DNA from 4 places in the Microcoleus sp. genome. Region 2 is predicted to be linked to each of the others. Evidence: riboswitches for the same ligand, from Rfam matches in the RefSeq annotation. Region 2 holds a riboswitch; each other region holds the start of a gene.
The links. Region 2 has a riboswitch for cobalamin ahead of cobG (precorrin-3B synthase). Riboswitches for the same ligand answer to the same signal wherever they lie in the genome.
Positions count from the first base shown of each region.

Region 1: linked by a shared signal. The riboswitch ahead of ACBR23_RS22145 (hypothetical protein) and the one ahead of cobG (precorrin-3B synthase) in region 2 are both predicted to bind cobalamin.
Region 3: linked by a shared signal. The riboswitch ahead of ACBR23_RS13485 (energy-coupling factor ABC transporter permease) and the one ahead of cobG (precorrin-3B synthase) in region 2 are both predicted to bind cobalamin.
Region 4: linked by a shared signal. The riboswitch ahead of ACBR23_RS06105 (DUF1636 family protein) and the one ahead of cobG (precorrin-3B synthase) in region 2 are both predicted to bind cobalamin.

Region 1 is NZ_JBGJZU010000071.1:21,475-29,596, forward strand. It holds gene ACBR23_RS22140 (class I SAM-dependent methyltransferase) at 195-1,061, opposite strand; gene ACBR23_RS22145 (hypothetical protein) at 1,081-1,521, opposite strand; cobalamin riboswitch at 1,661-1,806, opposite strand; gene ACBR23_RS22150 (MAE_28990/MAE_18760 family HEPN-like nuclease) at 1,955-3,001, opposite strand; gene ACBR23_RS22155 (DUF262 domain-containing protein) at 3,008-4,183, opposite strand; gene ACBR23_RS22160 (metal ABC transporter substrate-binding protein) at 4,404-5,381, shown strand; gene ACBR23_RS22165 (metal ABC transporter ATP-binding protein) at 5,500-6,276, shown strand; gene ACBR23_RS22170 (metal ABC transporter permease) at 6,276-7,133, shown strand; gene ACBR23_RS22175 (Uma2 family endonuclease) at 7,270-7,848, opposite strand; gene ACBR23_RS22180 (ABC transporter substrate-binding protein) at 7,957-8,122, opposite strand, start outside.
Region 2 is NZ_JBGJZU010000077.1:21,157-29,278, reverse strand. It holds gene cbiE (precorrin-6y C5,15-methyltransferase (decarboxylating) subunit CbiE) at 1-1,050, opposite strand, end outside; gene ACBR23_RS22990 (hypothetical protein) at 1,350-1,619, shown strand; adenosylcobalamin-variant (AdoCbl-variant) riboswitch at 1,719-1,862, shown strand; gene cobG (precorrin-3B synthase) at 1,842-3,293, shown strand; gene ACBR23_RS22980 (AAA family ATPase) at 3,705-8,122, shown strand, end outside.
Region 3 is NZ_JBGJZU010000030.1:480-8,601, forward strand. It holds gene ACBR23_RS13465 (hypothetical protein) at 1-587, opposite strand, end outside; gene ACBR23_RS13470 (DUF2207 domain-containing protein) at 1,027-2,052, opposite strand; gene cbiQ (cobalt ECF transporter T component CbiQ) at 2,362-3,162, opposite strand; gene ACBR23_RS13480 (energy-coupling factor ABC transporter substrate-binding protein) at 3,159-3,491, opposite strand; gene ACBR23_RS13485 (energy-coupling factor ABC transporter permease) at 3,495-4,253, opposite strand; cobalamin riboswitch at 4,275-4,422, opposite strand; gene ACBR23_RS13490 (Uma2 family endonuclease) at 4,599-5,402, shown strand; gene ACBR23_RS13495 (pentapeptide repeat-containing protein) at 5,666-7,795, opposite strand; gene ACBR23_RS13500 (hypothetical protein) at 7,811-8,122, opposite strand, start outside.
Region 4 is NZ_JBGJZU010000010.1:64,522-72,643, reverse strand. It holds gene ACBR23_RS06125 (hypothetical protein) at 1-400, shown strand, start outside; gene ACBR23_RS06120 (hypothetical protein) at 517-1,554, shown strand; gene ACBR23_RS06115 (type IV pilin-like G/H family protein) at 1,615-2,544, shown strand; gene ACBR23_RS06110 (Uma2 family endonuclease) at 2,655-3,293, opposite strand; cobalamin riboswitch at 3,466-3,613, shown strand; gene ACBR23_RS06105 (DUF1636 family protein) at 3,635-4,045, shown strand; gene cobW (cobalamin biosynthesis protein CobW) at 4,292-5,326, shown strand; gene ACBR23_RS06095 (GTP-binding protein) at 5,725-6,696, shown strand; gene ACBR23_RS06090 (hypothetical protein) at 6,837-7,952, shown strand; gene ACBR23_RS06085 (hypothetical protein) at 7,912-8,122, opposite strand, start outside.

The DNA of each region.
Region 1 (8,122 bases), on a different contig from region 2:
TTAAATACCCGGAGGCTCTCCCTCCCATGGCTGATTACCAATTCCGGTTGTATCGGAATGATTAGAATGATTAAACCACAGAGGACACAGAGGACACAGAGAAAGAGAAGAGAGAAATAATAATTCTGATGTCAACGGATTTGATATGATTACCAGTTCTCAATTCCCAATTGCGACTTTACCTAATGTTTGTGTCAGCGTTCATCGGATTTTGATAACTGCCAAAGTTGGATTTCATAACACAAATGCTGGTCAAAAAGTTTGCCTGCTGCCAATCCTTCAACCACCAATTTTTTGAACCAGCGACGAAATATCCAGCGCAAGAGTTTGTGTATGGGCGGAACTGCGATCGCAATTAAGTCTGCAACATAAATCATCGTGTTTAGTCCATACCTGCGGAAAGTATCGACATACAAATCGATGGTGGGCAAAATATGGGCGGAAATATCCTCAGTTTTGACTAAACTAAATCCAGCCTGTTTTAAGGCTCCATGAAGTTCTGTAACAACATGACAATTAGAGAACATTCCCTCTTTATAATTAGCATCAGAGCGCAGCATATCGGCAAGCAACACGTAGCCACCAGGATTGAGGATTTTGGCGGCGCCGTTAGCAATATCAACGGCAGACATATATTGGCTACTTTCGCTAAAGAGGATTAGATCGTAGGATGTGGTTGCTTGGAAGTTTTCAAAGGTTGTGAGGTGGAAGATGGTGCGATCGCCTGTACACTTGAGAAAGCGCTGTTGTTGAAATGGATCGGGTGCGAGTCCTTCGACTGCAAAACCGCGATCAAGCAAATAAGCCGCATTTCCCCCAATCCCACAGCCCACATCCAGGATGCTATGAGTGCCTTGGGGGATGGCATCCAACAGTTTTACAGTATAAGCTTGCTGAGCGATACGTAATCGCGGGAGTGTTAGTTCATCCGCCGGCACGGGTAGAGTTTCCCAATAGCCATAGTGAAGATAGGGGGATTCTGTCAAGCCCAAATAGTAATTAAGCGCTGCATTTTGGTAGCGAGTTACGTTGGAAATTTCGATGGATTTTGGCTGGGACATTGGAAAAATTCCGTAAGTTTTAGGGTTTCGGGCAGGGTTGAAATTCTTCCCAGCGGTTGCATACTTGTTCATAGCACTCAACCGGCGAAATTGCCAAATTTTGCAACAAATTGATATCTATGTGATTATTAGCAAGCAGTATAAAAATAATTGCTTTTTCAGGTTTGTAACTAGCAATAATTTGGCTTAAATTTGAAACAGTATTTTCCTCTAATTCTAGTTCTTCCAAATAAGCAGTGGCGTGGGATTGGGAAATAAACTGCAAATCGTACTTTACAGTATCTACGCTCCAATTGATAGCACCATTAATGGGAGTATGGATTTGGCAAACAACCATACCTCGTCCTAGATGCCAAAAGCCATTCCATGCAGTATATCCGATCGACAAAATATTCTGATGAATAAACAAGTTTTGCCAGTAGCCAAAACTACCCTGCCAAACACTATCTTCGATTCGCATTTCTTTTAGTTTCCCGTTGCGCCGACGCCAAGCAGTTTTAACTCAAAATTGCGTTTTTGTCGATCGTCCAAGGGAACGCAACAGCAGATTATTTGTAAAAATACTGAACTAACCATCATCCATACCTCGCAGATGAAAAAGAACAGGTAAACAAATCGGCGGGCATCCTGACTCAGAGAAGCAATAATCTCATTACAGTTGCGGGACAGCGCCGGATTTGCACCGAACTTTCCCCCTTACGTCTGATGTGTGTTTGTCATCAGAGCCGATCGATATACGGGAATATTACCACTATTTTGGATATTTGACAAAAAACTGATTAGACATCTGCAACAATTATTGTGGAGTAGTCCATAAAGTCTGTTATTGACAGACTTTTCACCCGAAGTACATTAGACTTATCGAAAACAGAAATATTTAGGAGATCGCTTTTTTATTCAACTACATAAATGCTTAACCCTTTTTTCGCATCAATATCAAACTTCAATCCCACCTCCTGTTCGTTGGTAATTACAACTTGTTCCTGGCAAACATCATTAATCATAATATTTTCAATCGTAGCCAACTGACAGAATGAGGATGCCTCGTTAACTAGAAAAATATTTTTTCCAACAGACAAAGTGATTTCCTTAACTTTTGCAACTCCCGCTCTCGGTTTCTTAAACCACTCTGTAATTTGACCAATTTCCTTAGCTTTACCGATTCCAGTTTGCCGCGAAATAACTTTAAAAGTCACTAATTCCGCTAGAGATTGGCACAATATCTCAACAAATTCACCCAATTCTAGCAGTTCTTTAGTACCTACAGTATCATCTACAATAGATCCGTGTGCAGCATCATTCCGATAGGTAATTAATTCATTTAGTTCTCCTTCCGCAGTATTTTGGCTCCCTAGAACCTCCTCTACAAATTGCTTAACTGTTCGATGCTTATTCACCCAATCCCAAGCATTCGATATTCCAGCATCAGCAAATAATTTTTCTAGCACTTCTCTGCGTAAATTCTGTTCGTGTAAAAGAAAAGCATCAGGTATTAATTTGTATTTTCCTTGAGCCGTTACTCCATCAAATAAACCTTGAATTACCTCATTAATAGACAGGTGTTCAAATCTCTTTTTCTTAAGATCGAGTAATAACCTTCCCACACCTATCTGATGGGTATCTTTAATGCTTTTTTCCAAATCTGAATATTCTGTAACAATATCGGGTAAAAGTTCCAGCCACTCTGCAATTAAATCCTCAACAAAGCGCTCGTAAATAGCATACAAGCGTGTAACTACAGCACAGCGATCGTAAACTAGCCACTCCAGTTCACTAGGAACCCCTTCTATTAGTTTAGTAAATTGCGTATTTTCGTCGGCTTCCGGTTGTGTTGGAGTGTCATTTCTAAATACAATTTCTCTCAGCCTGTCGTTGGTATTGATAATTTTATGTACTGTGGAAATATTCACATTTACTATCTTGAGAAGCTCATCAAACATCTCAACTTATTCTCCGATAACTTGCGATAGCATTTCGTCAAACATCCTAATTCGAGATTGGATGTCAGCCTTAGTTCTACCTTCACCTGTTAAAAGACGCGATTCTTTCCGATCAAAGAGCTTCTTTGTTTCTTCAATTACTTGTGATTTTTTATCGATCAATAGTTCTGATTTATCCAAATGCCTGCTCAATCCAACCATAACGGCATCATAGTAAGCTTTATAAGAATTTTTCTTCCAAGTCCCTGACTTGGGTTCAAAGGGTTTGAACAAACTTTCTTCATAGATTTGATGAGCCAGATTGAGTGTTTGTAAAAAAACATCTTTTAAAAATTCGATGTCTCGCTCAGAGAACCCCAGGCTTTTCATCATGTACAGATCGAGAAATCCTTCCATACCATTACGGAAATACTCTACATTACGCAAAGCAAAAAAACGCAGAACTAACTCTGCATCTTCCATCTTTTTATAAAGATTATTTGTTGATAATTCTGGGCTGTTATCTTCGATCGGAATTCCCCAAGCTTTAGCAAATATGGGATGGCGCGCTAATTCTATTAATAGCGAATCAAATTTTCCATAATACAAGCAATTTCTCACTTCTTGCTGACTTAGATCCACTCCACCAGTATTCAGACGCTCGAAGGTCTTCTGTTTGAGAAATAAACCCTCTTCAGGATCGGATGTTGATTCTCTAAGAATTACTATAGATGAGATAGAACGACGGTTGAGACCAGCCTTAATTTTACCAGGAAGCTGTTCGTATTTAAGTTTATTTAGTTCTGGCCAAAGTTCAAGTCCTGTCAGCGCAAATTTATTTGTATAAAAATCTTGAATAGCGGTGATTCTCTGTTGACCATCCATTACTTCATAAGAGTAGTAATCAATCTCATAAAGAATAATAGGCGGAACGGGAATGTTAATCAAAAACGACTCAATTAGTCGTGACTGCATCTTAATATCCCAACGCGCCCTTCTCTGATAAAATGGGCGCAAATTCATGTACTTAGGATTTTTTGACAGCGCTTCCACAAAGTTGGGAAGCTTTTCACGGTTGATTTCTGTAAGTATTCTCTTCTCTCCTGATTCATACTTCTCGTTAATCTCAACCTCAGATGTTTTAGTCCAAATTTTTGAGAGAGATTTCTCCCACATTTTTTCTTCAACAGACGCAAGTGGCATTTTTTATATCCTCTGTTATGGCGGCTCTTATGAATGATTATAGCATTTCTAGACTTAGCCTAAGTTCTCAGGCTCCAATAGCTCTTAAAAACTCAGCAGGCGCGATCGCACTTATCAATTCTCCTAGCCCGATCGCCAATATCTCCTCATTTTCATAATCTTTTCATTTTTACTGGTTTTATGCTAAATTAAAACAATGAAAGAATTATAAAAAACCACAATGAATCATCAGGCGCTCTGCCGTAAAACCTATCAAATTGGTATATTCGGGCTATTACTAGGAGTTTGGCTCAGCGGGTGCAGCAGTCCGACAACAGAGCCTCAAACCAAGCAGAATGGCGATTCTAGCGCCACTGCTAGCGATTCGACCAAAAAAGATAAAAAAGTCATTCTTACCACCTTTACCGTCCTGGCAGACATGGCTCAGAACGTTGCGGGGGATAAGGCGATCGTCCAATCCATCACCAAGCCTGGGGCGGAAATTCACGGCTATGAAGTTACACCCAGCGACTTAAAACGCGGACAAAATGCTAATTTGATTTTAGAAAACGGCCTCAACTTAGAGCGTTGGGCAACCCGATTTTACAACAGTCTCCCTAAAGTTTCTCACATTACTCTAAGTGAGGGAGTCTCACCAGTAAATATTGCAGAAGATGCCTATCGTGGCAAACCTAATCCCCACGCTTGGATGTCTCCTAAAAATGCTGTAATTTACGTCGAAAACATTCGCAAGACATTAGGAAATCTCGATCCGGCTAATGCTGCAAGCTATAACGCAAATGCGGCAAAATACAGCCAGCAAATAAAGGCGATCGATGCCAAACTAAAACAAGCTATTTCAGCCATTCCCCCCGACAAACGTTACATAGTAAGCTGCGAAGGAGCTTTTTCCTACATCGCCCGCGATTACGGCTTAAAAGAAGTTTACCTGTGGCCGGTTAACGCAGAACAACAAGCCACACCGAAACAAGTGGAACGGGTGATTAATACAGTCAAAGCTAACCAAATACCGGCTGTATTTTGCGAGAGTACCGTCAACAACAAAGCACAGCTTCAGGTAGCAAAGGAAACAGGCGCAAAATTTGCCGGGGTGTTTTATGTCGATTCCCTATCTCCACCCGACGGGCCCGCATCAACCTATCTTAAGTTACTTGAATACAACATCAATACTCTGATAAAAGGGTTACAGGGTAAGTAAGGAAGAAGGAAGAAGGAAGAAGGAAGAAGGAAGAAGGAAGGATTCTCATACAGCAAGCTTTTTAGCCATCTGTATCTTACGTTTAATTAAGTAAAGTTACTTAAGGGAAATAAAAAAGATGAATGAGATCGGCATTGATATTGAGAATGTGACAGTTGCCTATCACGGCAAAGTAGCCTTGCACAGCGCCTCGCTGCAACTTAAAGCAGGGACGATTTGCGGTTTGGTGGGGATGAATGGCGCGGGAAAATCGACTCTGTTTAAGGCAATTATGGGGTTTGTCCACCCAAATACCGGACGAATTTTAATTAATGGGTTGCCGATTAGTCAAGTGCAAAAACGCAATCTGGTTGCCTATGTGCCTCAGTCGGAAGAGGTAGATTGGCATTTTCCGGTGAATGTTTATGATGTGGTAATGATGGGACGCTATGGGTATATGAATCTGCTGCGGATTCCTAGGGCGATCGACAAACAAGCCGTGCGAGAAAGTTTGGAAAGGGTGGAAATGTGGGATATGCGCGATCGGCAAATCGGAGAGTTATCCGGCGGACAAAAAAAACGCACCTTTTTTGCGCGGGCTTTAGCGCAACAGGGTACGGTTTTGCTGCTGGATGAACCCTTTGCCGGAGTCGATATCAAAACTGAGAAGATGATGATTAACCTGTTGATGGAACTGCGTCAAACAGGACATACAATTCTTGTTTCAACTCACGATTTAGAATCTATTACCACATTTTGCGACCAAGTAGTATTAATTAATCGCAGCATTCTCGCCTATGGTAACACCTCTGAAGTCTTTACAGAGGAAAATATTTCTCGCACTTTTGGGGGTGGTGTGGGGAGTTTTTCGTCTGCTAAAAATCGGTTAACTCAAGTGAATCGGGAGGAACAATAATGGATTTAATTCAGTGGTTTGCAGCACCTTTGCAGTATGAATTCATGGTGAAGGCGATTTTAGTCAGCGCTTTAGTAGGGCTGGTTTGTTCGGCGCTTTCTTGCTACATGACTTTGAAAGGATGGGCTTTGATGGGCGATGCGGTTTCTCATGCGGTGATGCCGGGAGTTGTGATTGCTTATGTGTTGAATATTCCTTTGGCGGTGGGGGCTTTTTTGTTTGGGGTAGGTTCGGTAATGGCGATCGGCTTTATCAAAGCCCAAACTCGCGTTAAAGAAGATACGGTAATCGGTTTAGTGTTTACGGGATTTTTTGCCTTTGGTTTGGTTTTAATTTCTAAAGTCAGAAGTTCGATAGATTTAACCCATATTTTGTTTGGCAATGTTTTGGGTATTTCGGATGCTGATATTACTCAGACTGTAATTATTAGTGTCATTACTTTAGTAACTTTGGCAATTTTACGCAAAGATTTAGTGTTGTTTTGTTTTGACTCTACTCACGCGCGATCGATCGGTTTAAATATCACTTTTCTGTATTACGTGTTGCTGTCTTTGCTATCTCTGACTGCGGTGGCGGGACTTCAGACTGTGGGGATTATTTTAGTGGTAGCAATGTTGGTGACTCCGGGTGCAACGGCGTATTTATTGAGCGATAATTTTGACCATATGACGCTAATTGCGATCGCAACTGGTGTCTTTTCTAGCGTCATGGGAACATATATCAGCTACCACATCGATGGTTCCACGGGCGGATGTATTGTGGTGCTACAAACGCTGTTGTTTGTGTTGGCGATGATTTTTGCCCCAAAACACGGTTTGTTGGTTAGGGCGAAGAATGCAGGGGCGATCGGCGAATAAACAATGTATCTTAAAAGAGGTAGATTGCGATTTGTCGTTGGGTGGGGCAGGTTTATGAGATTGTCTGTTTTTGGCAATTATTATCGGTGAACCTGCCCCTACAGAAATTAGGGTAATTCACCGGATATGGTATTACTCATTCACAAAACTCAATATTTTCATACAAATCTGCGATCGCAATTTCCACCTGCACAGACGTTAACATCAGCCGATCGCCCGCACAGCTATATTCCGAAAAAATCCACTTATTCGCATCAGTTTTAGAGTATTGTTCAACCCGCAGCCGATATTGGTCGATTAATAAATACTCCTGAAAACTGGGAATACTGCGATAAGCCGCAAACTTATCATCTCGATCGTAAGCTCTAGTACCCTTAGATAGTACCTCAGCAATCAGCACAGGATTGGTAATTGTATCAGTGCGTCCAGATTGGAGTTCGATCGGTTTCGCCACCACCATCACATCTGGATAAGTATAATTATTAAGCTGGGGAACCCAAAGCCGCTGATCTGATGCAAAAATACTGTAAGGTTTACCCTTAAGGCTCACCCTCAAAATAGCGTTTAAGATGCTCGTGATTTCATTGTGATTCGGTGTGCCGCCAGCCATCAGAATAATCTCCCCATTGATAAATTCATGTCGATCCACAGAATTGACTTCAGCTTCTAGATATTCCTGGGCCGTGTAGGTTTTGGTTTCAACTTGCGCGATCATATACAAGGCTCTCCTTTAATCTACTCATTTCAGTTTATCTTAGAAATCGCTAAAAAACAGGCAAGATGCCTGTTCCACAAAGAATGAATCCGATCGCACTTGACACACTTACCGCAACGGCACAAAGTTATAACCAGTATTTCCTCCGAGTTTAACTTGTACTAAAATTGGCTTCCCAGCCCGATCGCCCGTTGGCAAAAACTTCACTTCTTCGCTTGCTCCTGGTGACGAGAAATTCGGGCTTTTGAGTGCTTGTTGTAACCCTTCCCGCGTA
Region 2 (8,122 bases):
CACCACCAAACGCCCGCCCTTATCCAAAGCATTCCAACAGTTGTCCAGTAAAGCTTCTGCGGTGACACCGCCACCGATGAAAATAGCATCTGGTTGAGGCAAATTTGCCAAAGCTGATGGCGCTTCTCCCGCCACAATTTGAAGTTCCGAAACACCCAAATTAGAGGCATTTTCAGCGATGTATTGCAGTCGAGTAGGATGGCGTTCGATCGCGATCGCCCGACAACCCCGATGACTCCGCATCCATTCAATGGCGATCGAGCCACAACCCGCACCCACATCCCACAGCAACTCACCCGGAATTGGCGCTAACGTTGACAGAGTAACCGCTCGAATCTCCCGCTTGGTAAGTTGTCCATCGTGCAAATAAGCAGCATCTGGTAAACCGGAAGTGCGAGGGAAAATTAGAGTTTCGCGATCGGCTGCAACTACAATCGCGATCGCATTCAAATCAGCCAAATCCGGCACATTCCAGGCTGCTGCGACCCCCTCGCTCCGCCGTTCCGAAGCCGCTCCCATCCGCTCGAACACCGTCATCAAACTGCTACCAAACCCCCGCTGTGTCAACAATTCAGCAACCTTTCCCGGAGTGTGTCGATCGGCACTTAAAACTAACAACCGCGCCCCCGGATATAGAGAAAGGGCGATGGAGGCTACTGGGCGGTTTGTCAAACTGAAAGTCTCAACCGCATCCAAAGCCCAACCCAGACGGGCGCAGATGAGACTGAAGGCTGATGCTGCGGGAATTATCATCATTTCGGCGATCGGAATCCGGCGCGACAGGGTGACACCAATCCCGTGACACATCGGATCGCCACTAGCTAGCACGCAAATCGACTCTCCCTGGCGACGGATAATCTCATCGACTGTGGCTTGTAAAGGTGAAGCCCAGAGTAATTTTTCCCTGGTGTCGTCGGTGGGTAGCATGGCTAGGTGACGGGCACCGCCGACAACAACTCGAGCGCGATCGAGCAGGGTACGGGCGATCGAACTCAATCCCGATAATCCATCTTCCCCAATCCCCACCACCGAAAGCCATTTGTCTACCATCAGCCCTACTCCTGCAATTTTTGCCACTCAGCATGAATCTATTTCCAGCATATTGGACAACAGCCAGTTGACTAATTGACTACAGCTAAAAACTAAATCGCCTGGTTGGCAACTTCCTTGATACAAGCTTTCCAGCCATTTCAGCATTTAGGTAAGTCACCAAAGACAAGCCACATAGAAAAAGTGACACTTTTAGTTGTTTAGTAATTCGTCTTTTTCCCTAAAGTTTAAGTAGAGGCAAACAAAACACCTAAAACGTTCAGCCTTTTATTTATATTACTTACAACGGGGTCTTTACTATGAAATACCTAAATATTTTAACCTTAATGTTTTTCTGGACTACTCTCAGCATCACCTCTCCAGTTAAACCCGATGAATTGCCAGCCTTTACTAATTCTAATAATGTGAATTCTCAGGAACAAATTTTAACTCCTAGAAATATCGAGGGAGAAACTCAGCCGACGGAATATCAACAAGATACAATGATGTTTGGAGATATTTTACCTGTGGCTACCTTTGGTTTGTCATTGGTTTGTTTTTGTTTTAACTCCCCTACGGAACCTGATTGAAAACTAGGCGATTTTTCATTACTCAAGGCAATTAGGCGAGGGGGAATTTGTTAAGAAAATTGAGGGTTTTGGTTTTGGGGTGCAAAAATGTGATACCTTTTTTAAACCTGAAAGCGGGAAAGTCCGGTGCAATTCCGGCGCTGTGCCGCAACTGTGAAAGTCAGAATGCCGCTTTCAGGAGTGTCAATTGAGATTCCCTGCGTCGCACGGGGAGGAGTTTCTTTGTTAGTTTTGAATGAATTACCGACTTGTCCGGGCTTATTTTCTGGTTCCAGAGCCAGAGATGGAATATTATCGAGGATGCGGATTCCGGGGGGAATTTTAAATGTAGCGCAGTGTGGGGCGATCGCGGATTTAGTCGATCGATACGGTACGGGCTACGTGCAAGTAACAAATCGCGCGAATTTGCAAATCCGAAACTTGAACTCGGCAATTTCTGCTGAAGTCTGGCAGAATTTGCAAGCATTGGGATTAGCATCTCGCTTAGTTGAAATTGACCCGATTCGCAATATTATGGCCAGTCCGACAGTGGGTATCGATCGCCAGCAATTACTCGATACTCGCCCGCTAGTTAAAGATTGGGATGATTATCTGCAAACCCATCTCGAACTTGCGGAACTTTCGCCTAAATTCAGTGTCGGTTTTGACGGCGGAGAATCGGTTTCGATCCGCGCTATTCGCAACGATATTTTATTAGCAGCAGAAAGGCGATCTGCTGATTCAAAAATCGTGCTGCGGCTGTATTTAAACGGCGACACAGGGATTATAATTCAAGAATCGCAATGTATTTCATTATTAGCAGCCATCGCTAGCGTTTATCTTCAATACACAAAAAATAAGCCTCGAATTGAAGGTAAAAAACCGCGTTTACGTCACCTGCTGGCAGATTGGGGTGTGGAAAAATATCTCGAACAGATACAGCATAATTTACCTTTTGTATTGCAGCAAAGCTCGATCGCTCCGTCTGAAAAGTCGATCGCCCGTTACCAGCATCTCGGCATTCACCCCCAGCAACAATCCGGTTTTTCCTACATCGGCATCGCCCTGCCGCTAGGCTGGCTAAAATCGCAGCAATTGCGAGATTTGGCAAATTCAGCCCAAAACTTCGGCGGAGGCACTCTGAGGCTCACGCCTTGGCAAAATCTGTTGATTTCTGACATCCCGAACCACCGCCTTAGCGAACTCGAAAAGTCGATCGCCCGTTTGGGATTGCACTCATCCGGAACCAATCTAGACTCATGTTTAGTTGCTTGTGCCGGCAACACTGGCTGTGCATCGGCGATGACAGATACCCAAAGTCACGCCCTAGCAATGGTGCAGGATTTAGGGCAAAAATTAAAGATCGATCGCCCAATTAACATTCATTTCAGCGGCTGCGAAAAATCCTGCGCCCAACATTCTCCCATTGATATAACGTTAGTGGGAATTCAGATGAGGCAGGGAAAGGAGACGATCGCAGGTTACGACATTTACGCAGGTAAAACAGACTCACCCTTTGGGCGACAAATTTTCCAGGGCGTGAGTGTGGATCAGATATCGAGTTCGATCGCCCAAATGCTACGAATATATCAACAATTGCGATCGCCAGACGAATCCTTGGGCGAATTTGTAGATCGAAGTGCGATCGACCAATTGCAGCAATTGCTTAACCCCAAAAAACCAAACCACAAGTGAACCTCTTTCTTCCTCTTTCTTCCTTCGCGCCCTTAGCGCCTTCGCGGTTCATTCAAAAAAGATCCAGTTTTAAATAATGCTTGACTATATTAAAGACGGAACAGAAATCTACACCAAATCCTTGGGCGAATTTGTAGATCGAAGTGCGATCGACCAATTGCAGCAATGGTTTAAGAGCGAGTCCGGTTAATCAATTTCCAGTTTCCGGCTTGAGTCTGCTCGATCGGCTTTTACCAATAGTCCTAGACGCAAAAAACCCGGTTTCTCTGAAAAATCGTCGATAGATCCGAGATATATTGACGCAGAAACCGGGTTTTTGGCCGCGCGTCCCTAAAATCCTTCTAACGCGCTATTATTGACACAAATATGGTGCGTTTTGACTTCGCGTTAATTTTTCGCAAAAAAATCAATATGCTCTCCATTCCAGGCGTAGCCGTTGTAACACTTCTCTATGAAAGTGCCAACTCCCTCGTTTACCGGGCCATTCGGGAAGCAGATAACCAGCCACTTATCCTCAAACTTCTCAAAGACAGTTACCCCACACCTCAAGAATTGGTGCGCTACCGCACCGAATACCGCATTACCCGAAAGTTGAAAGAGGCGGGAGTCGTGCAAGTTTATGACTTGCAAAAATACCAAAACACCCTCGTGATGTTTCTGGAGGACTTTGGCGGCGAATCCTTGAAAATATGGATGCAGCAGCGCAAGTTTAACCTAAAGGAGTTTCTGCAAATTGCGATCGCCACCACTGAAACTTTAGGAAAAATTCACGCGGCAAATATTATACACAAAGATATTAACCCCTCAAATATTGTTTACAACCCAAAAACGGAACAATTAAAAATTATTGACTTTGGCATTTCCACTCAGCTAAGCAGAGAAACACCGACTCTGAAAAACCCAGGCATTCTGGAAGGAACCCTCGCTTACATCTCACCAGAACAAACCGGGAGAATGAATCGTACTCTCGATTACCGGGCTGATTTTTACTCCCTCGGTGTCACATTTTACGAATTGCTGACAGGAAAACTGCCTTTCGAGACAGAAGATGCTTTAGAGTTAGTTCACTGCCATATTGCCAGACAGCCAGTTACCCCCCAGGAAATCGAGCCAAATATTCCTCTGATTATCTCCCAAATAGTTATTAAATTGATGGCGAAAAATGCCGAAAATCGCTATCAAACTGCATTAGGATTGAAGCACGATCTAGAAAATTGTCTCGTTCAATTACAAGCAACGGGTAACATTGAGCAGTTTGCCTTGGGAAAGCGGGATATTACAGACCGTTTCTCGATCCCAGAAAAGCTCTACGGCAGAGAAACTGAAGTTTCCAATCTATTAGCAGCCTTTGAACGAGTTGCATCAGGACGATCCCCCCAACCCCCCTTATTAAGGGGGGCTTCATCCGACTCCCCCCTGAGTAGGGGCGGTGGATGGTGCGTGCCCGCCCTAGGGGAGGAAGCGAATTTATCCGGCAGTGAACTGATGCTAGTCTCTGGCTTCTCTGGGATTGGTAAAACCGCATTAGTAAACGAAGTTCATAAGCCGATCGCCAAAGAACAGGGCTATTTTATTAAAGGCAAATACGACCAATTTCAGCGCAATATTCCTTTCTCAGCGTTTGTCCAAGCTTTTCGGGATTTAATGGGGCAATTATTATCAGAATCGGATGCTCAATTACAAATATGGAAAACCAAGATGCTCACCGCAGTAGGCAATAATGGGCAAGTCTTAATTGAGGTGATTCCTGAATTAGAACGCATCCTTGGCGCTCAACATCCAGCAATAGAATTATCGGGGAGTGCAGCACAAAATCGCTTCAATTTGCTGATGCAGAATTTTGTGCAAGTATTTACCACCGCCGAACATCCCTTAGTGATATTTTTGGATGATTTGCAGTGGGCAGATTCGGCATCTTTGAAGTTGCTACAACTATTAATGGAGGATAGGGGGCATCTGTTAGTTTTGGGTGCTTATCGGGATAATGAAGTATCGCCTACTCATCCTTTTATGTTGACGGTAAATGAGATTATTAAGTCTGGGGCAGTGGTGAATACTATTATGTTACAACCATTGAGTTTAGCAGATCTGAATCAATTGGTAGCAGATACGTTGATTTGCGATTTATCTTTGGCTCAACCCTTGACAGAATTAGTCGCTCAAAAAACTCAGGGTAATCCCTTTTTCTCGACTCAATTTCTGAAGGCATTACATGATGATGGACTAATTACTTTTGACCCCCCTCAGTCCCCCCTTAGTAAGGGGGGAAGTACAGGGGAGTCCCCCCTTAGTAAGGGGGGAAGTACAGGGGAGTCCCCCCTTAGTCAGGGGGGAAGTAAAGGGGAGTCCCCCCTTAGTCAGGGGGGAAGTAAAGGGTATTGGCAGTGCGATATTGCTCAAGCTAGACTGACTCACGCCTCGGATGTAGTGGAGTTTATGGCGGCGCAATTGCAGAAGTTGCCCCAAGAAACTCAGGATGTTCTTAAGTTGGCGGCTTGTATTGGAGCGCAGTTTGATTTAGATACATTGGCAGTTGTCAGTGAAGAATTACCAGAAAAAACGGCATTATCACTCTGGAAAGCTTTGGAAGAAGAACTGATTTTACCGATTCACGAAAATTATAAATTTTTTATTCCAACAGAGGCTCAATTCAAGACTGATTCTATTTCCAATCCAACTTATCGCTTTCTACACGATCGCGTCCAGCAAGCGGCTTATTCATTGATTCCTGATGGCCAGAAACCAGCCACTCATCTCAAAGTTGGACAATTGCTGCTACAAAGTTCCTCAGAGATGGAAAGAGAGGAAAAACTGTTTGATATTGTCGAGCATTTGAATTTGGGGCAGGAGTTGATCGCCCAAGCAAATGAGCGGGAAGCCTTAGCTCAACTTAACTTAAAAGCTGGACAGAAAGCTAGAAATTCTACCGCTTACGCTGCGTCAAAAGTTTATTTGCAAATAGGAATTGAATTACTAACAGATAACTGTTGGCAAAGTCAATATGAATTGACGCTAAATCTTTATGTTACCGCTGCCGAAGTTGCTTATTTGAATGCTGACTTTGATGGTATGGCGCAGATAGCCGCAGAGGTTTTGCAAGCAGCCCGAACAATTTTAGACAAAGTTAAAACTTACGAAATTTTAATTACTGCCCAGACAGCTCAGAACAAGATGTTGGAGGCGATCGCAGTAGGCAGAGATGCACTGGCGCAATTGGGAGTTGAACTCCCTAACGAATCCGAACAAGTTAAGATAGATCTAGCGCTACAGAGCCTTACCAGACAACTCCAAGACAGAAGGATTGAGGAACTACTTAACTTGCCCGTAATGACCGATCTTCAGATTCAAGCAGCCATGCCAATATTAGGAATATTATGGTCGCCGATTATTCAAGCCATGCCGAGTTTAACGCCACTACTGAGCTCCACGATGGTGAGTTTATCGCTCCAGTTTGGGAATTCACCTGCATCGACGATGGGGTATTTGATTCACGGTGTGGTGCTATGTTCTTTTTTGGGAGATGTCAAAACTGGCTATGGCTTTGGTAAATTGGCACTGAATTTACTCGATCGGTTTAATGCACCGGAATTTAAGTCCCAAATTCTGGCTGTATTTAGTAGCTGGATTCAGCATCACCAACAAGCTCTCAGGGCAACGATACCAATCGGTAAAAATGGCTATATGGCTGGCATGGAAACTGGCGATTTTCTATACGCTGGCTACAACCTAACCGTTTGCTTTGAGGGCACTTTGTTTGGTGGGGTAGAAATAGATACTTGGGAAGCCGAACTAGCAGATTACAGTGCTGCATTCACCCAAGTGAAGCAATATTCTGCCCAGACTCTTTTGGATATGACGTGGCAGACGACGAAAAACTTCAGGGAAACCGTGAGTACACCGGATTGTCTAATCGGCCAGGTCTACGATGAAACGGTGATGATTCCCAAGTACCATCAGGACAATGTATTCACGGCGATTGCTATGGTATACACATATAAATTAATGCTTGCTTACTTCTTTGGTAATTATCCGGCCGCCCTAGGCCACATTGCCCAAGCCAAGCCGTATTTGATGTCAGTATCGGGATTGATTTTTTTCCCCATTTTCCATTTCTATGCCGCCCTGACACACTTAGCACTTTTTTCCACCTACCCAGAAATTGAGCAAACTGAAATTTTTGCCTTAGTGGAAACTCATCAAATCACTCTGCAACAGTGGGCGCAAAATGCTCCCATGAATCATCTGCATAAATGGTATTTGGTTGAGGCAGAACGGCAACGGGTGTTGGGCCATAAAGCAGATGCAATAGACTTGTACGATCGCGCTATCTCCCTCGCTCAAGAAAATCAATTTCTCAACGAAGAAGCCCTAGCCAATGAACTAGCCGCCAAGTTCTATCTAGAATGGGGCAAAGAAAAATTTGCCAAAATCTATATGATTGATGCCTATTATGGTTATGTCCAATGGGGAGCCACTGCTAAGGTAAAGGATTTAGAAACGCGATATCCCCAGTTATTGAATGTAACTCAACCGGGAAGGAAAAACACTCAAACTAGCGTATCCATGACAACCACGGGTTCGGGTAATCACGTAGATATCACCGCAGTCATGAAAGCTTCTCAGGCGATTTCCGGCGAAATATTGCTGGATAAGCTACTGTCTAGTTTGATGAAAATTTTGATTGAAAATGCAGGGGCGCAAAGGGGATATCTGATTTTGTCAAGCCAGGAACAACTGTTAATTGAAGCTGAAGGGACAACTGATGGTGCTAGCGTCACCGTCTTACAGTCAATCTTAGTTGATAATTGTCAAGAACTTTCCTCTGCGAT
Region 3 (8,122 bases), on a different contig from region 2:
GTTGTAATAATTGCGAGTTGCCGTCCTTTTTCGCCACCGTCGGTGAGGAATTTGCGGGCATTTTGAAAATTGTCGCAATCGACGACTTTGCCTAAAATGCGATCGGAAGGAATAGTGGCTCCGTCATTAGCAATAATTAACCCAATTTCATCTTGAGGAACCACGACAACAGGTTCTTTGCGAACGCTATATTGCCAGGGAAAATAACCAAAATGCCAGCCGGGAGGCAGGGTATCCGCTTGCAAACCGCCTTCACCATCGAGTGCAATCAATCTACTGGATGGCAAATTTTTGCTGGAGAACTTCTTAACTACAATTCCCACTTCTCTTTCGCCGATCGCAATTAAGCCCAAAGTCCAACCAATTTTAGGGATAAACATGAAAACAAAGAACATTGCGCCTACGGGAAAGATCCAAATCGGGATGGTAAAACCTTCTTCTGTCGCTGGTTGGACTTCCTGGGGCTGCGGAGGTGGCGATTTGACTTGGGCTGAAGTTGGTGGGGCAAAAGTGCCTGCAACTGCGATCGTGGTTGCGAAAGATGCTGCTAAGGGTAAAAGCTTGCGAAGCCAACGTGATTTAGTCATAGTTTTCAATCTGCTTTAAGCGAAAAGGTACGGGAAATTTGTTTACTACAATCAGTATTCAATAGATTTCTTTGAAGGTCAATTCATTAAAGTCATGAATTATGTTCATAAAAGTCATATTTGGAATATGATTTTGTAGCGAGTGCGATCGGTTTATCTCAAAATCAAGCTAATTCGGATGCGGCAATGACTTAAGGTATAACCAATAGTCCGGCAAGGGTTGAAACCCCTGCCTCAAAGCTAAAGTCCTCTGAAGAGGACTAATCAGTTCTTCAGTCCTCTTCAGAGGACTTTAGCTATTAGACAGGGAATTCATTCCCTGGCGGACTGACGGGCGGGCGAGTGACCAGAAACCGGGTTTTTTCCGAAATACTTCGTTACAGCCCACAGATTAGCTAAAAACCCGGTTTCTTTGATTGTGGCGTAAGTCCCATTGATATCAACCACCACCGCCGCCACCACCACCACCACCACCACCACCGCCACCACCACCACCACCACCACCGCCGCCACTATCATTGCTAATGACTGGAATTGTTTCTTCGTACTCTTTATGGTAAGAGCAGTTTCGACAATTGTGGGTAACTTTCTGCTTTCCTGAACTGCTAGTAGTTGCATAAATCAAAATTTGATGAGCCTGTTCGACATTGAGCGTTTTGCACTCAGGACAGTATCGGTCTTTAATGAATTTGATAATTCCTATAAGAGGGATTGACAAAAAAACCATTAGCGCAATAATTCCTCCCTGTTCGCTGGAAGAGTCTCCTCCTCCCGAAGCAGATTCGTTCCCACTTTGTTGCCAACCAGGTTGAGGTACATTCAAAATTGCCTGCGGAAATGCAATCTGCACTTCTAATTCTTGTTCCGGTGGAATAGCCTGACTTGCCACAAATTCAAAAGTTTTAGGATCTATTTGACGACTAACTGCTGCTGTACCAAAATTCATAAACGATACAACTTTCCCTGACAAAGCTTCGGGTAACTTCACCGTAACTTTTCCAGTATTAACTGGCGCTTTTCGACCCGCTGCAATCGCTTTCCAATAAACTAGAGTATTCTCACCATCTAGCTGCAATCCACCTACAACACGATATTTGATCACAAAAGTATGTGAGTCTGGCGGTTTTAGTTCATGTTGCCAGCGAATCCAAAGTTGATTGTTTTCTGTTCCAGTGCTACTGGCAATTATTTGATTATTTTCGGCGACGGTCACATCTTTAATTGCATCGACTTTATCTAACGGAATATAGCGATACCGTTCATTATTGTAGGCTGCTGTGAACACATATTTTTGCGTTTCAGTAACTAACATATCTCCGTTCGTCTGAACGTCGATGATGACGTTAATTTTATCCCAGTAAAACGGTAGTTGTTGAGCCGCTGCATGAGTTACTGTAACTAAAAATAGGCTTAATGAAGCCATTAATGAAAAAACTATTTTTTTGAGAATTCGTTTATTTATCATAGGATTTCCACAAGATAACTGTTGACTACAATTATTCAACAGGTTTCTTTTGAAGTCAATTCATTAAAGTCATTAATTATGTTCATAAAAGTCATATCTTTAGTCCGATAGTCCGGCAGGGAATGAATTCCCTGCCTCAAAGCTAAAGTCCTCTGAAGAGGACTGATGAGTTCTTGAGTCCTCATAGCGAGGACTTTCGCTATTAGACAGGGGTTTCAACCCCTGGCGGACTCACGGGATGACTAACGGACTTTGCCGGCTGACAGCTTAAGTTGATACCAATGAGCACTGCCGCCTCCTAATTTCTTATCAACTTTGAAATACCACACTTAACAAAGTTAAAACCGTACAACCAAACAGTGCTTCAAATGTATATCTACGCGAAGGTTTGTAAGAGGAAGAATGCCAAACCCGCAGTTCTCCATTAAAGCCGCGCGATGCTAAACTCAAGGAAACTTGACGGTAATTTACCAAAGTTCGCTGAAGCAATTGCCCAATTAAAATGCCCAAACTACGCATTCCCAGTTTCCAAGTGCGATAGCCGCAGCGCGAGTTTTGGGCGATCCAAAGTTCATCTGCGATCGCCAATAAGCTAAAAATAAACCGATACATCAACAACAGCAATTCTGTCAACAACGGCGGAAAGCGCAATTGTCGGAGAATTTGCAAGGTTTCGGTAAATGGCACCGTCAGCAAAATGAAATACATACAGCTTGTGGAGGCCAAGGTGCGCGGCAATAACAGGCTCACTTGGTATAATCCAGTGTTACTCACATACAGATAAAAATTGCCGATGCTAATCCCCCAATTTTGCCAAATATCCGCGTGTGTTGCCTGGATTTGATTTAATTGAATTCCACTAATCACAAACGCAGGCAAACTTGTGAGCAAAAACATCAACGGTAGCGACAGCAAGCGCAGATAAAGTTTCCCTGGAATGCCTGCATAGATGACGATCCAGACTGCTAACCAAAGGGCGATCGACAATTGGACGATCGCCCCAGAAAGCAGAGACAGAATCAAAAGGGCGATCGCAAAGGATAATTTGTGAGTTGGCGGCAACCCGCGCAAACGATTAGTGTAAGCCAGACTATCAATCTGATGATTCATTCCAACGGCGATTTATCATCAGATTTCTGAGATTCCGTGCGCCCTTTATAAAGCCCGATCGCATATCCGATCGCACCAGCCCCCAGAGCAGCTTGAGTGGCAAATAATAGACTAGCAATTTCGCCACTAGCAGGCTCAAACAAATGATTGAACCAAGGTTTATAATCCGGTTGAATTTCCGTAATTGCTTTCTGGGCCTCCCCATCCGCGCCGCCATATTCACCCCGTACAAAAACTAGGGGAATTACGGCAAGTGCGACAACTGCAATTACCAACATCCAATTTTGTTGCGAAGTAGCTTGCTGATTTTTCGTCGGTTTTTGACTCATCACTTAAGACTCCTGTTTCAATAATTTTAGAATTTCCAACTCCGGTTGCCCGTAAGAATGCAGCCAATTCCACACCAATAAAGTCAGCAATCCTTCACTAATAGCCAGGGGTACTTGAGTAATCGCAAAGATGCCTGCAAACTTGATAAACGAAGCCAAAAAACCGCCACTCGCCGCCGGAAAAGCTAACGCCAACTGCATCGAAGTCACCACATAAGTCAGCAAATCAGCCAAAGCTGCGGCACAAAAAATTGCCACCCGTTGCCTACCAGTTCCCATCAGCAACTGATAGATAAAATACGCAGCGAACGGCCCCACAATCGCCATCGAAAACATATTAGCTCCCAGCGTTGTCAGCCCGCCGTGAGCCAACAAAACCGCCTGAAAAAGTAGCACTAAAGCACCGAGTACCGCCATCACCGAAGGACCAAACAAAATCGCACCCAAACCCGTACCCGTTGGGTGAGAACAACTCCCCGTTACCGAAGGAATCTTCAAAGCAGAAAGCACAAAAGTAAACGCGCCAGATAAAGCTAATAATAGTTTAAGTTCCGGGTGTTCTTTGGTAATTCGGGCGATCGCACGCAAACCTACCACAAAAAAAGGCAACGCCACAATCCACCAAAAAACAGCCCATTGCACAGGCAAAAAACCTTCCGAAATGTGCATAGCAGCGGCCGGTGTCGCCGAACCCAAAACCAGATAACAACTCAAGCCAGCCATCAATCCCAGACTGACAATTTTGCGACTTCGCGCCTTCATCAAGTACCTCGCAGATGAGACTAAGTGAACCAACACATCGGCGGGCATCCTGACTCAAAAAGCAACAGGGCTTTCATTACAGTTGCGGGACAGCGTTGGACTTCCACCAAACTTTCCCCATTACCTCCAATGGCTGCTCCCCATTAGAACCGACTTGTTAGATTGAGTATAGTCGATCGCGCAAATCTCAGCAGATATTTTACAAAAATTCTGATTAAATCAGTCAAAATTAGCGATCGTCTTCTCTTCTCTTCCTTCGTGTCCTTAGCGTCTTCGCGGTTCGTTCAAATACTATCACCAAACAAATCAAAGCTATAATCTTAGTAAGTTTTGAGGAAAGCCGCAATGTTAAATGATAAATTATCGACGTACTCACCCTCACCCGAAGAACGAAAAAACTTATATCAACCACCTCCAGATAACGAACTTAAAGAATTAATTCCAGGATTGCTAAAAGCAAAATTGCTCATACTTTGGGCAGAACGCATGGACTGGTTTTTGGGTTTAAATATGGGTATTTACCAAGACTCAGATCAAGAGTCTATCATGCCAGATGCTTTCTTAAGTTTAGATATAGAACGGTTTTACCATGAAGAATTGCGTCCCAATTACCTATTGTGGAATGAAAATATTATACCAAGTTTTGTCCTCGAATTGCTTTCGGCTACTTATCACCAAAAATACACCGGAAAGTGGGAAAGATATCAAGATTTAGGCATACTTTATTACGTCATTTATTCTTCCCGCCGCCGTCGTAAACCTCATTTGGAAGTATACAAGTTAGTCAATGGGAAGTACGAGTTACAGTCGGGAAATCCTGTTTGGATGCCAGAAATAGGTCTGGGAATTGGTTGTGAAAGGGGAAACTATTCTGGGGTGACAAGAGAGTGGTTGTATTGGTATGATGCCGATGGCACACGCTATCTGACACCTGAAGAACAAGTGAAACAATCAGCGCAGCGTCTCCAACAGGAATCACAACGTGCCCAACAGGAAGCTCAGCGTGCCCAACAGGAAGCTCAGCGTGCCCAACAGGAAGCTCAGCGTGCCCAACAGGAAGCTCAGCGTGCTGAACAATTAGCTCAACGTTCCGAACAATTAGCTCAACGATTGCGAGAGTTGGGAGTCGATCCTGATAATCTCAATTAATTGCAAAATCTCGTTCTTAGAACCCCGACTTCTTCAAGAAGTTGGGGTTTTATAGCAATCCTAAATCATATCAAATCCGGTAACATCGGAATTATTCATCTCTCTTATCTCCCTCTGTGTTCTCTGCGTTCTCTGTGGTTAAATCATTCCGATGCAGCCGGAAACGATATCATTCATGAGGATGTGTAGGGGTAGTGCCCCTGTGCCTACCCCAGCATAAGCGGGGGCAACCACGGGGGGATTGCCCCTACAACTCTATTTTGTTATTTCTGCGGGCATTTCGGATGAAGGCCACCCTGCAAACAAATATAAGCAATTTGACTTTGCTCTAAATTCTTAGCATCAGTAAAATCAACTCCTTGCAATCTACCAGATTTAGCACCCGCAGGACTTTGAATAAATTGATCGGAAGTATCTTTCCCTATAAACACCGCACCTTTAAAATTCGCTCCGGCTACATTCGCGCCCCTAAAATCAGCCAAACTCACGTCCGCATTCCGCAAGTTAGCATCTTGCAATCTTGTGTCTTTTAAATTGGCGTTTGCGAGTTTAGTGGAACTCAAATCAGCTTTTTGCAAGTTCGCACCGTTCAAATCTGCACCAGATAAATTAGCACCTTGCCATTCTGATTTCTCCAAATTTGTCAATGGCAATTGAGCGCCTTGAGCCTTAACCTTCCCCAAACGCGCACCAGATAAATTTGCTCCAGACAAATTGGCACTCCCGATATCTGCACCCGTAAAACTAGCATCTTTTAAGATAGCTTGCTGCAAATTTGCCCCGATTAAAATAGCACTACTAAAATTAGCTAAATTCAAATTGCCGTTGGAAAAATTAGCTTTGTTCAAGACAGCGCGCACAAAGCTAGTGCGATTCATTACAGCACTATTCAAAAATGCTCCGGTCAAATTTGCCCCTTCAAAATTGGCTCCGCTCAAGTCAGAAATCCAATCGTCAAATGTACCTGGTCGCCTGTCTTCTCCTGTGCCATAGAAGCGAGTTCCCTGCAAGCTGGCATTGGTTAAACTAGCATTTTTTAGCTTAATTCCAGACAAGTCAACTTTGTCTAATACTAATGTAAATTGAGCAGGACCCGCCGCACTTTGCCCTAAATCAGTGCGACTCAAATCTGCGCCGTTGAGCTGGCTGCTATACACTGTGAGAATTTTGCCGATCGCCCTTTGTACTGTGCGCTGGCGGACTGCGGCTAACTCCCGTTCCTGGGTCTTACCGCCGTAGCGGAGGGAATCGAGGTCGTTGCGAAAAGCTTGGTTCAACCGCTGCAAGTAAGGTAAAGATGAAGGCCCGGTACTGACTAAAGCTTGCTGGATCGCATCTAGCATGGTGCGATTGTCTTCTTGAGCTAGTAAATCCGTTAGCAGCGGTACGGCGCGGGAGTCTTCCACTGTTCCCAAGGCTAAAATTGCCGATCGCCGCCCTGCGGTCCCGTTTCCAGAATTAGGAGATAATTTATTAACTAAAGCTAAAAATATTTCGTCATTTCGCTGCCGAGAATCTCGTAAATTTGCTTGACTTTGAATATAGACTTGAGTGCCAATAAACAGAGTGAAAATCAATCCCGCAGTACCAATTGTGGCAATCACTAAAGTCGCCCCTGGATGTTGGCGAATCCAGTGCCACAAACTGTCATTTTCTGTGGTCTGTGTTTCGGGAGTCAAGACCAAAGCGGCAATCTGGGCATCTTCCTCTGTCCAATCTTGACTTTTCACCGGAGTGATAGATAATTGGTTCGATCGAGCATTGACGACCAAAGTATTCGCGAGGCGATCGTGTCCAGTTTTTCCGTGGTGGCGAAAAGCAAAAGCCCCATCTACCAGCATTGCCAAGCCGCTGAGCCCCCCTAAAATGATTAAATCTGGAAAAGCACCGCTCAAGCGCCACAGACCGTAAGCGACACCCAGAGGCACTCCCCAGCGTCCCAAACTTTCCCGAATCAGGACTCGCACCAAACCCGGAGGAGTACCCGAAGCTGTGACAACTTTCACCCCAAACCAGCGTTTAGGCAGAGTTTGACCGGTTCTGGCGAGTAAAAACAGTTCCCAGGCTGCCAGAACCGCTGGTGCCATCAGTGCCGCGGACCAGAATAGATTAGTCAGGGGTGCGACTCTGGGGTTGCGATCGCGCACAGGAATCCCTAAAGTACGGGAAACTGTCTCAGATGCTGCTGCTATTGAGGAGTTGAGTGGCACTGTTTGAGCATCCCGATTCACAAAAGCCCCGATACTGAAGGGAACTAGGGCACTAGCTGCGACTAAGGAAATTTCAACTACCCAAGCGCCACACCTGCGCACCAGCAGTGGCATTTGCTTGGATTGTGAGGGCCAAGACGGATCGGGTTGATTAATGCCACTGGGGGCGGTGGGGCTAGCCATATTCAAAATTTCCTATTAATTGTCGTTAGTATTTGAGGAATCTGGAGTAATTGTCAATTTATACGCTATGTAGATTAGCACTCCCAGAAGGGCAAGGGTCATCAGGGCAGAAATTAGCTGTACAACTGTATTGAAGACTGTCAGGAGAATTATCGCCCCCACGCCAAAGACTGCTACTTGACCTGGTTTGGGGAGGCTTTGAAACCTATGGAGAAACTGATTGTAGAAGGTTTCGACGGCGGGGTAGTTGTCTAAATTAATTTTGATTAGCGGCGATCGATCTAGTCTAGCTTTTAGTTCTCCGAATGCTTGCTGCCAGTTGAAATT
Region 4 (8,122 bases), on a different contig from region 2:
AAACTTGCTAACATTCAGTTTAATTACTTTATCTTATATTGGTAGTGTAGGAGTATTATCTACTTTAACTACTGGCTGTGACTTAATTAAACAGGATAAATCCCTGTCTGCAACTAAAGCAGAAAAAATGGTTAATAAGTGGAAACCATCTGAGGGAACAATTAAAGTCTTAGGAGTTCGGGAAAATCCAGATAATACTGCTGTCGCTGCATTGCAGGTATCAAATTTAAGGGTGAAAGCTAACTTTTTTGGTACAGTAAGCGAAGTAAACTACTCCGGCCCTGGGGAAGCTGCATTTTCACGCTATACTGATGGAAGTTGGGCGTTAACAGGATTAGCTTTTGGTAATAATCTAATAGATACTTTCTACTTTAAGGATCTCAATATCAAGGACGATTAGTTTAAATCAGACAAAAATTAGCGGTACTAGCTTGATGTCGCTCTCAATAATATCAGGCTAGTTATTGGAAAGCAATGTGACTGAACAACAATTATTAGTAGAAGAGGAAAATATTAATGTCATCTGGTGGCGGTCCTAGCGGATCTACAAGAAGAATAAGGATTGCTATAGTTTTGGGAGGTATTGCAGGCGGTTTAGTTGCGGCCGCAAATGTAGCGAATATAGGAACTTGGCTCGTTGGAGATAGTGTTCTCTGTAAATTTGGTATTTTGAAATGTTCAAATTCACCAGAACCTGCACCTGTCGCTTCAACTCCACCAACCACAGTTAGCTCTTCCCCTTCACCTGAGCCTATTAAACAAGATCCTATTCCTGTTTCATCACCGACATCCACTCCTTCTCCTACACCGGAAACTCCAGCACCAGTTTCGCCATCGCCATCTCCAGTGAAACTATCTGCTGACGAGAAGCCCTGCACAGTAGAGCAAAATGGCAGTACCGTAAATCTTGGTTCTTTGGAGGGTTCTTGCCCCTTCGCTGGTAATGTTAGCTCTAATAATTTAGAGAACCGTTACCGTTTTAAAATAGATAATCCAAGTAATATAAGCTTGTTTTTAGATGACGTGAATAGCGAAGTAGAAATGTTTCTATATTCAGACAAAGATGGGACTGGAATAATTCAATATCAACTTGAAAATACATCTGCTATTAAGTTAAGGACAGGAATAATCAAACAAGAATTGAATGTGGGTAGCTACATTATTGTTGTGAAAATGAAAGCCAGAGACACCCCATATTCACTTCAAATCATTAATAATACAAGTCAAATCCAAAAACTTGGTTATTTAGAAGAAAAAACAATCTCAAAAAATGGCACTATTACTTTAAATAATCGAGAGCGATTTTACAGTTTTCAACTAGCAAATCCTAGCAGCATTAGTCTGTCTTTGGGTGGCGTTAATAGCGAAGTAGAAATGGTTTTATATTCAGATAAGAATGGAACAGGAGTAATTCAATATCAACTTGAAAATATATCTGCTTTTAACTCAAAGCCCGGAATAATTAAAAGCAATTTAAGAGTAGGTAATTACATTGTTCTTGTGCGGTCAAAACTTAGAGACACCAATTACAATCTTACTATGTCTGCTCCTTAGTTAATTATTGAATTCTCTTTAATCGGCAGTTTATGCTCTAGCTACCACAAAGTAATTACTATGACGAATCCTCAAAACAACTCTAATCTTGCGCCTTGGAAATGGGCTTTAATTGGTGCTGGCTCAACTTTAGTGTTAGGCTTAGCTGGCTTTGGATTATATAATTTACTGAATCCTCAAACTTCTTCAACTTCAACGTCAACTTCAACGTCAACTTCTGTAGCTAATGCAACTCCTGAAAATTCTGTTGCTAAACAATTGATAGGTCAATGGGAAATCAAAATTTCAGGTAATTCTTTTTCATTAATTTTTACGCAGGAAGGTAAGTTATTTATGTTGGAGACACCCACTTCAGCTACCGAACTGAAGTATCAAATTAACGTAACTCCTCAACCAAAGAATCTCGATCTATTAGTAGGAACAAAAATTATCGCAAGGACAATTTTTGATTTCACAGCAGATGGTCAGTTGCGTTTAGAATTAGATAATATTGGAGAATCTCGACCGACATCTTTTGGTTCCAATGTAAAAACTTTTCAGAAAATATCTGAGCAAACAACACTACCTGCGAATGTTAGAGTAGTTAATCCTGAAGATCAACAAAGAAAGGTTAGACAGTCAGAAGCCAAACAGTATGTTAGTTCAATGAACAAAGCCCAACAAGCTTTTTACGCTGAGTATGCCACTTTTTCAGCTACCCTACAAAAATTGGGAATAGGTATCAAGTCAGAAACAGAAAATTACTCATATAGCGTTGTTTTGAGCAACGATAAGCGTTTTGCTCAATCAATGGCTTTAGCCAAAATAGATGGATTAAAAAACTATACAGGCATAGTTTTTTTAACTAAAACCTCTGATGGTCAATATACATCTACACAATCTAGACTTTGCGAAAGCACTCAACCATCAAAAGAGCTTCCAGGAACACCAACAGCTACTAATTCTCCTGACATACAATGTCCTTCTGGTTATTCAGACGTGCTGAAGTAAAAATTTCCTCAAAATAAATAGCATATCCGCGATCGAATTAGTATCAACAAACTTGCCCACTTTATTGTGTAGACGCGATTTCCAATCGTCCCAAATTGGTGATTTCACCCTCACTCATCAGACTCAGACTCAGACTCAAAATCAACGCGATCGTAAATATCACCCAACCGCATCTCAAACTCCACACAACTCAATCTCAACACCGCATCAGCACCATCATACTCAGACAAAACCCACTTATTATCATCCGTCTTAACAAACTGTTCAACGTGCATCTCATATTGATCGATCAAAACATACTCACGAAAACTAGGAATAGAACGAAAAAGTTTAAACTTGCCACCTCTGTCATAATCCGCCGTCGATGCCGATAAAACCTCAGCTATCATCACCACATTACTAATCGTATCTTTCCTACCCTCAGCAAACTCCAACTTCCCCGCCACTAACATCACATCAGGATAAGTATAAAGTCGCTTAGACGGTATCCACAAACGCAAATCGTTAATAAATACTCGGTACGGTTGTCCTTTCGTAGCAAAATTTAGCGTTCCGCCAAAATTAACAGCTATTTGATTGTGATTCGGTGTTCCGCCTGTCATAGGGATTATCCTGCCATCCTGATATTCACTTCTAAATTCTGCCACCTCTTCCAGCTTTAAATACTCTTCAGGAGAGTAATAAGTCTGTACTTTGTCCTCAACTTTGTCCTCAACTACTTCTGCGCGGATTTCTGTTAATACCGTCATAGTATATCCTTTTGCGATCGTACTTACAATTATATAGGACTTCAGTCCTGAAAAGATGGCAAAATTAACACTAAAGTTTTTATTAATAACTGGCTGTGAATTTATGCTACTAGATATTAAGCGGTTCACCTTAGCAACTTAAGTTTTTCCCAAAATGGCGACAAATGCGGTATGATGTGAAGTTGCGATCGGTTCTAGCGGGGAGCAGCCGCTAGAGGAAACGGGGAAAGTTCGGTGCAAGTCCGGCGCTGTCCCGCAACTGTAATGAAACACAGGTTGTTTCTAAAGTCAGAATGCCCGCCGATATCTAACTCACTTTGGAACGCATCTGCGAGGTACGGATGATGAATGGAATTAATAAGACTGTACGCACCAAGCACAGTCTACTTGTTTGCACTGCTTGCGCGAGTGTTTGGAAAAACGGCAAGCGAGAAGGCAAAAGTGGTGGCCAACAATTCTTGGAAGACTTGTCGCAACTGGCAAAGGATTGGGAATTTTCGGATGAATTTGACATTCAAGAAGTTGAGTGCATGAGTGCTTGCAGTCACTCTTGTGCTGTGTCTTTTGCTGCTGCTGGAAAGTACACTTATCTGTTTGGTGACTTACCTCCCAATGAATTGGAAAGCGTCGAGGCTGTACTGGAATGCGCGAGTCAATACTATGCTAAACCCGATGGTTTGTTGCCCTGGTCAGAACGTCCTCAAGCTTTGAAAAAAGGAGTTATAGCTAAAATTCCACCACTGCACAATTAGAGTATTCATCGTTTCCTTGTTCCTCGTTCCCAGGCAGAGCCTGGGAACGCATACCCAGAGGCTCTGCCTCGTATTAAAAGCGCGAGTTATTCGATCGAGGCAGAGCCTCTAGATCGACATTCCCAGGCAGAGCCTAGGAACGAGATAAGCGCGAGTTATTCGATCGAGGCAGAGCCTCTAGATCGACATTCCCAGGCAGAGCCTAGGAACGAGATATCCCATCACAAAACAACAACTAAATTACTAATGCACAAAATTCCTGTTACAGTCATTACGGGCTTTCTCGGTAGTGGCAAAACCACCGCCATTCGCCACTTATTGCAAAATAATCAAGGCCGCCGCATCGCAGTTATTGTGAATGAGTTTGGCGAAGTCGGCATCGACGGCGAACTGTTGCGTGACTGCCAAGTTTGCGATGAAGAAGAAGATGTTAGCAGCAATATTTTAGAACTGACAAATGGCTGTCTTTGCTGCACGGTTCAAGAGGAATTTTTGCCCACAATGCAAGAATTATTGAAGCGTCGCGCACAAATTGATTGTATCTTGATTGAGACTTCTGGACTCGCACTCCCTAAACCCTTAATTCAAGCTTTTCGCTGGCCCGAAATTCGGACCGGTGCTACCGTAGATGGTGTTGTGGCTGTGGTCGATTGCGAAGCCCTTGCTAGTGGTAATTTTGTGGGCGATATTGATGCTTTGATGGCGCAGCGACAGGCTGATGATAGTTTAGACCATGAGACGCCGATCGAGGAATTGTTTGAAGACCAGTTGGCTTGTGCTGATATGGTACTTTTGACTAAGGTCGATCGCGTGGATGTTGAAACTCAGAAAAAAGTCCAAACTTGGTTGCAGCAAGAATTACGTCCTAGTGTGAAAATTGTACCTTGCAAAGGTGGCGAAATTAATCCTGATGTGTTATTGGGATTTAATGCGGCTGTTGAGGATAATTTGGAGTCTCGTCCCAGCCATCACGACACTGAGGAAGAACACGACCATGATGATGATATTACCTCAACTTACTTTATTGCCGATCGCGAATTTGAACCAGAAGCTTTGGTCGAAAAACTGCAATCGTTGATGCAAAGTCAAGAGATTTATCGGATTAAAGGGTTTGTGGCGGTTCCCAAGAAGCCGATGAGGATGGTGTTGCAGGGTGTGGGCTCGCGCATCGAACATTTTTACGATCGCCCTTGGACACCTTCGGAACTTCGCCAAACCAAATTGGTGTTTATCGGTAGAGAACTCGATCGCGATCGCATTGTAGCGATATTGAGCAATTAATCACCCACGCTGACCTCAGAAACCGGGTTTCTGGCTATATTTCTCGTTCCTGTGGGCAAAACTCGCAGAAACCCGGTTTCTAGCCCCATGGCTGCTGACCTCAGAAACCGGGTTTCTGGCTATATTTCTCATTCCTGTGGGCAAAACTCGCAGAAACCCGGTTTCTAGCCCCATGCTTAATATTTTTATTACTAGCAACAAGTTTCGTGTAAAATATCAATGATACCAATTTTTTATGAGGCTGCATAGAATCTGATCACCCTGGCGCCCCCTTAATAAGGGGGGGACAACATTCTTCTCAAAGTCCCCCTTCTTAAGGGGGATTTAGGGGGATCGAAATATATGCAACTTCACATTAAATTGGTATGACAGGTATCATAAAACAAGTGAGGTAAAATATGGTGACTGCGGCTGCGATCGAATCAGTTCCCGTGACAGTTCTCACAGGCTATCTAGGTGCAGGAAAAACCACCCTACTCAACCGCATTTTAACCCACGAACACGGCAAAAAAGTTGCAGTCATCGTCAACGAATTTGGCGAAGTAGGCATCGACAACCAACTCATTATCGATGCAGACGAAGAAATTTTTGAAATGAACAACGGCTGCATTTGCTGCACAGTCCGAGGCGACTTAATTCGGATTATCGGCAACCTCATGAAGCGGCGGGACAAATTCGACCATCTAGTCATCGAAACCACAGGTTTAGCCGACCCCGCACCTGTAATTCAGACATTCTTCGTAGACGAAGATATGCGCGATAAATTACTGCTAGATGCCGTTGTCACCGTAGTAGATGCCAAGCACATCTGGCAGCACTGGGACTCCGACGAAGCTCAAGAACAAATTGCCTTTGCCGATGTGATTTTGCTGAACAAAACCGATTTAGTCACCCCAGCAGAATTGGCAGAATTAGAAACGCGGATTCGCAGCATGAATGTAATGGCAAAAATTCATCGCACCCGCAATGCTGAAATAGAAATGTCAGCATTGTTAGGAGTAAAAGCATTTGATTTAAATCGAGCCTTAGAAATTGAACCCGATTTTTTAGGCGAACACGAACACGAACACGACGACACAGTAACTTCCATCGCAATCCAAGAATCCGGCGCGGTTGATGGCAACAAATTTAGCGACTGGATATCCCAATTGTTGCAGACTAAAGGCCCGGATATCTTTCGGACCAAAGGCATTTTAAATATTGCTGGAGAAAACAGGAGATTTGTATTTCAAGGCGTGCATATGCTATTTGATGGTAGACCAGATAGACCATGGAAAGCCAATGAAACTCCGAAAAACGAACTCGTATTCATTGGTCGCAACTTAAATGAAAGTCAATTAAAAGCTGATTTTCGTCAGTGTCTGGTTTAACTGACACCTTGCAGCATTTTAAATCAGCTTTTTAAGCACAGGCTTTCCGGCCTGTTCCACACACACAAAAATTCATCTGTTGTGGAACGGACCAGAAAGCCCGTTATTGAGAATACTGGAACATCTCAGATTAAATAAATATGGGTAACAACGACCAAAATAAAAGCGAACTAACCCTGAAATTTCACGCCAAAGAAATGCTGTCAGACTACGTGACTGCTGTTACTTGGTCGCCCGATGGCAAAACTCTAGCAGTCAGTTCCGCCGCCGGTGAAATTATGTTAGGGATTCTCGGAAAAATCAATAAATTGTCCTTGCAACTGCTGCAAACAGCAACTGGTAAATCAGTAGATTGCTTGTCTTTTTCTTCGGATAGTCAACTGTTAGCTGCGGGCGGACAAGATGGAAAAGTGCTAATTTGGCACGTAAATTCTGGAAAATTAATTGCTAGTTTGGATAACAAGCGTGTTTGGGTTGATAAGTTAGCTTGGAGTCCTCACGGTCATCAATTAGCTTTCAGCATGGGTCGTTCAGTTCAAGTTTGGAATGCCGATCAAAATACAGTAGAAGTAACCCTGAATTTTGATTCATCTTCAATCCTCGATTTAGCATGGCATCCTGTTGATAAATATCTGGCAATTAGCGGCTATCAAGGTGTAAAAGTTTGGAACGCGGCAGATTGGAATGATGACCCAGACATCTTATCCGTACCATCCGTAACAGGTGCAATTTCCTGGTCCTCTTCCGGCAAATATCTAGCCTGTGGCAATATGGATAACACCTTAATTGTTAATGAATGGGGTAACTCGGAACCTTGGGTAATGCAGGGTTTTCCCGGCAAAGTTAGACATTTGGCTTGGTCCGATCGAACTAATTCATTGGGCGATCCTTTATTAGCTGCTGCGAGCTCAGAAGGCATTTCTGTGTGGGAAAGACAAGCTGATGAAAGTGTCGGTTGGGAAGCTTGGGGATTAGAAGTACATGAAAAAGTCGTCCAGGCGATCGGCTTTCAACCAAATACATTGTTATTAGCTTCAGCATCGGAAGACGGTCAACTTTGTTTGTGGTACGAAGCACAAGAATTGCTGCAAATTCTGGAGGGTGTCGAAGCAGGCTTTTCCTGTCTTTCTTGGCATCCCCAAGGTCAATTCCTCGCAGCGGGTGGCAATAACGGCGAGTTGTTGGTTTGGGAACGGAATTATTCACCTGCGCTAATCACCATTCCTTCACCGAACTCGGCGGCAAGCGCAACCTAGGAAATCTGTAAAAAGTATCTCCTTCATCATCCACTTCTAAAATCGCCGAAAAAATCTTAACTTGTGCATCTAAGTATTGCTGTGCAACTTGAGCCTCCACCCTAGCGCTAGCCGCCAATTGAATCAGCGAAATTTGACTATTTTGGTTTTCCAATAACTGATAAAAAGCC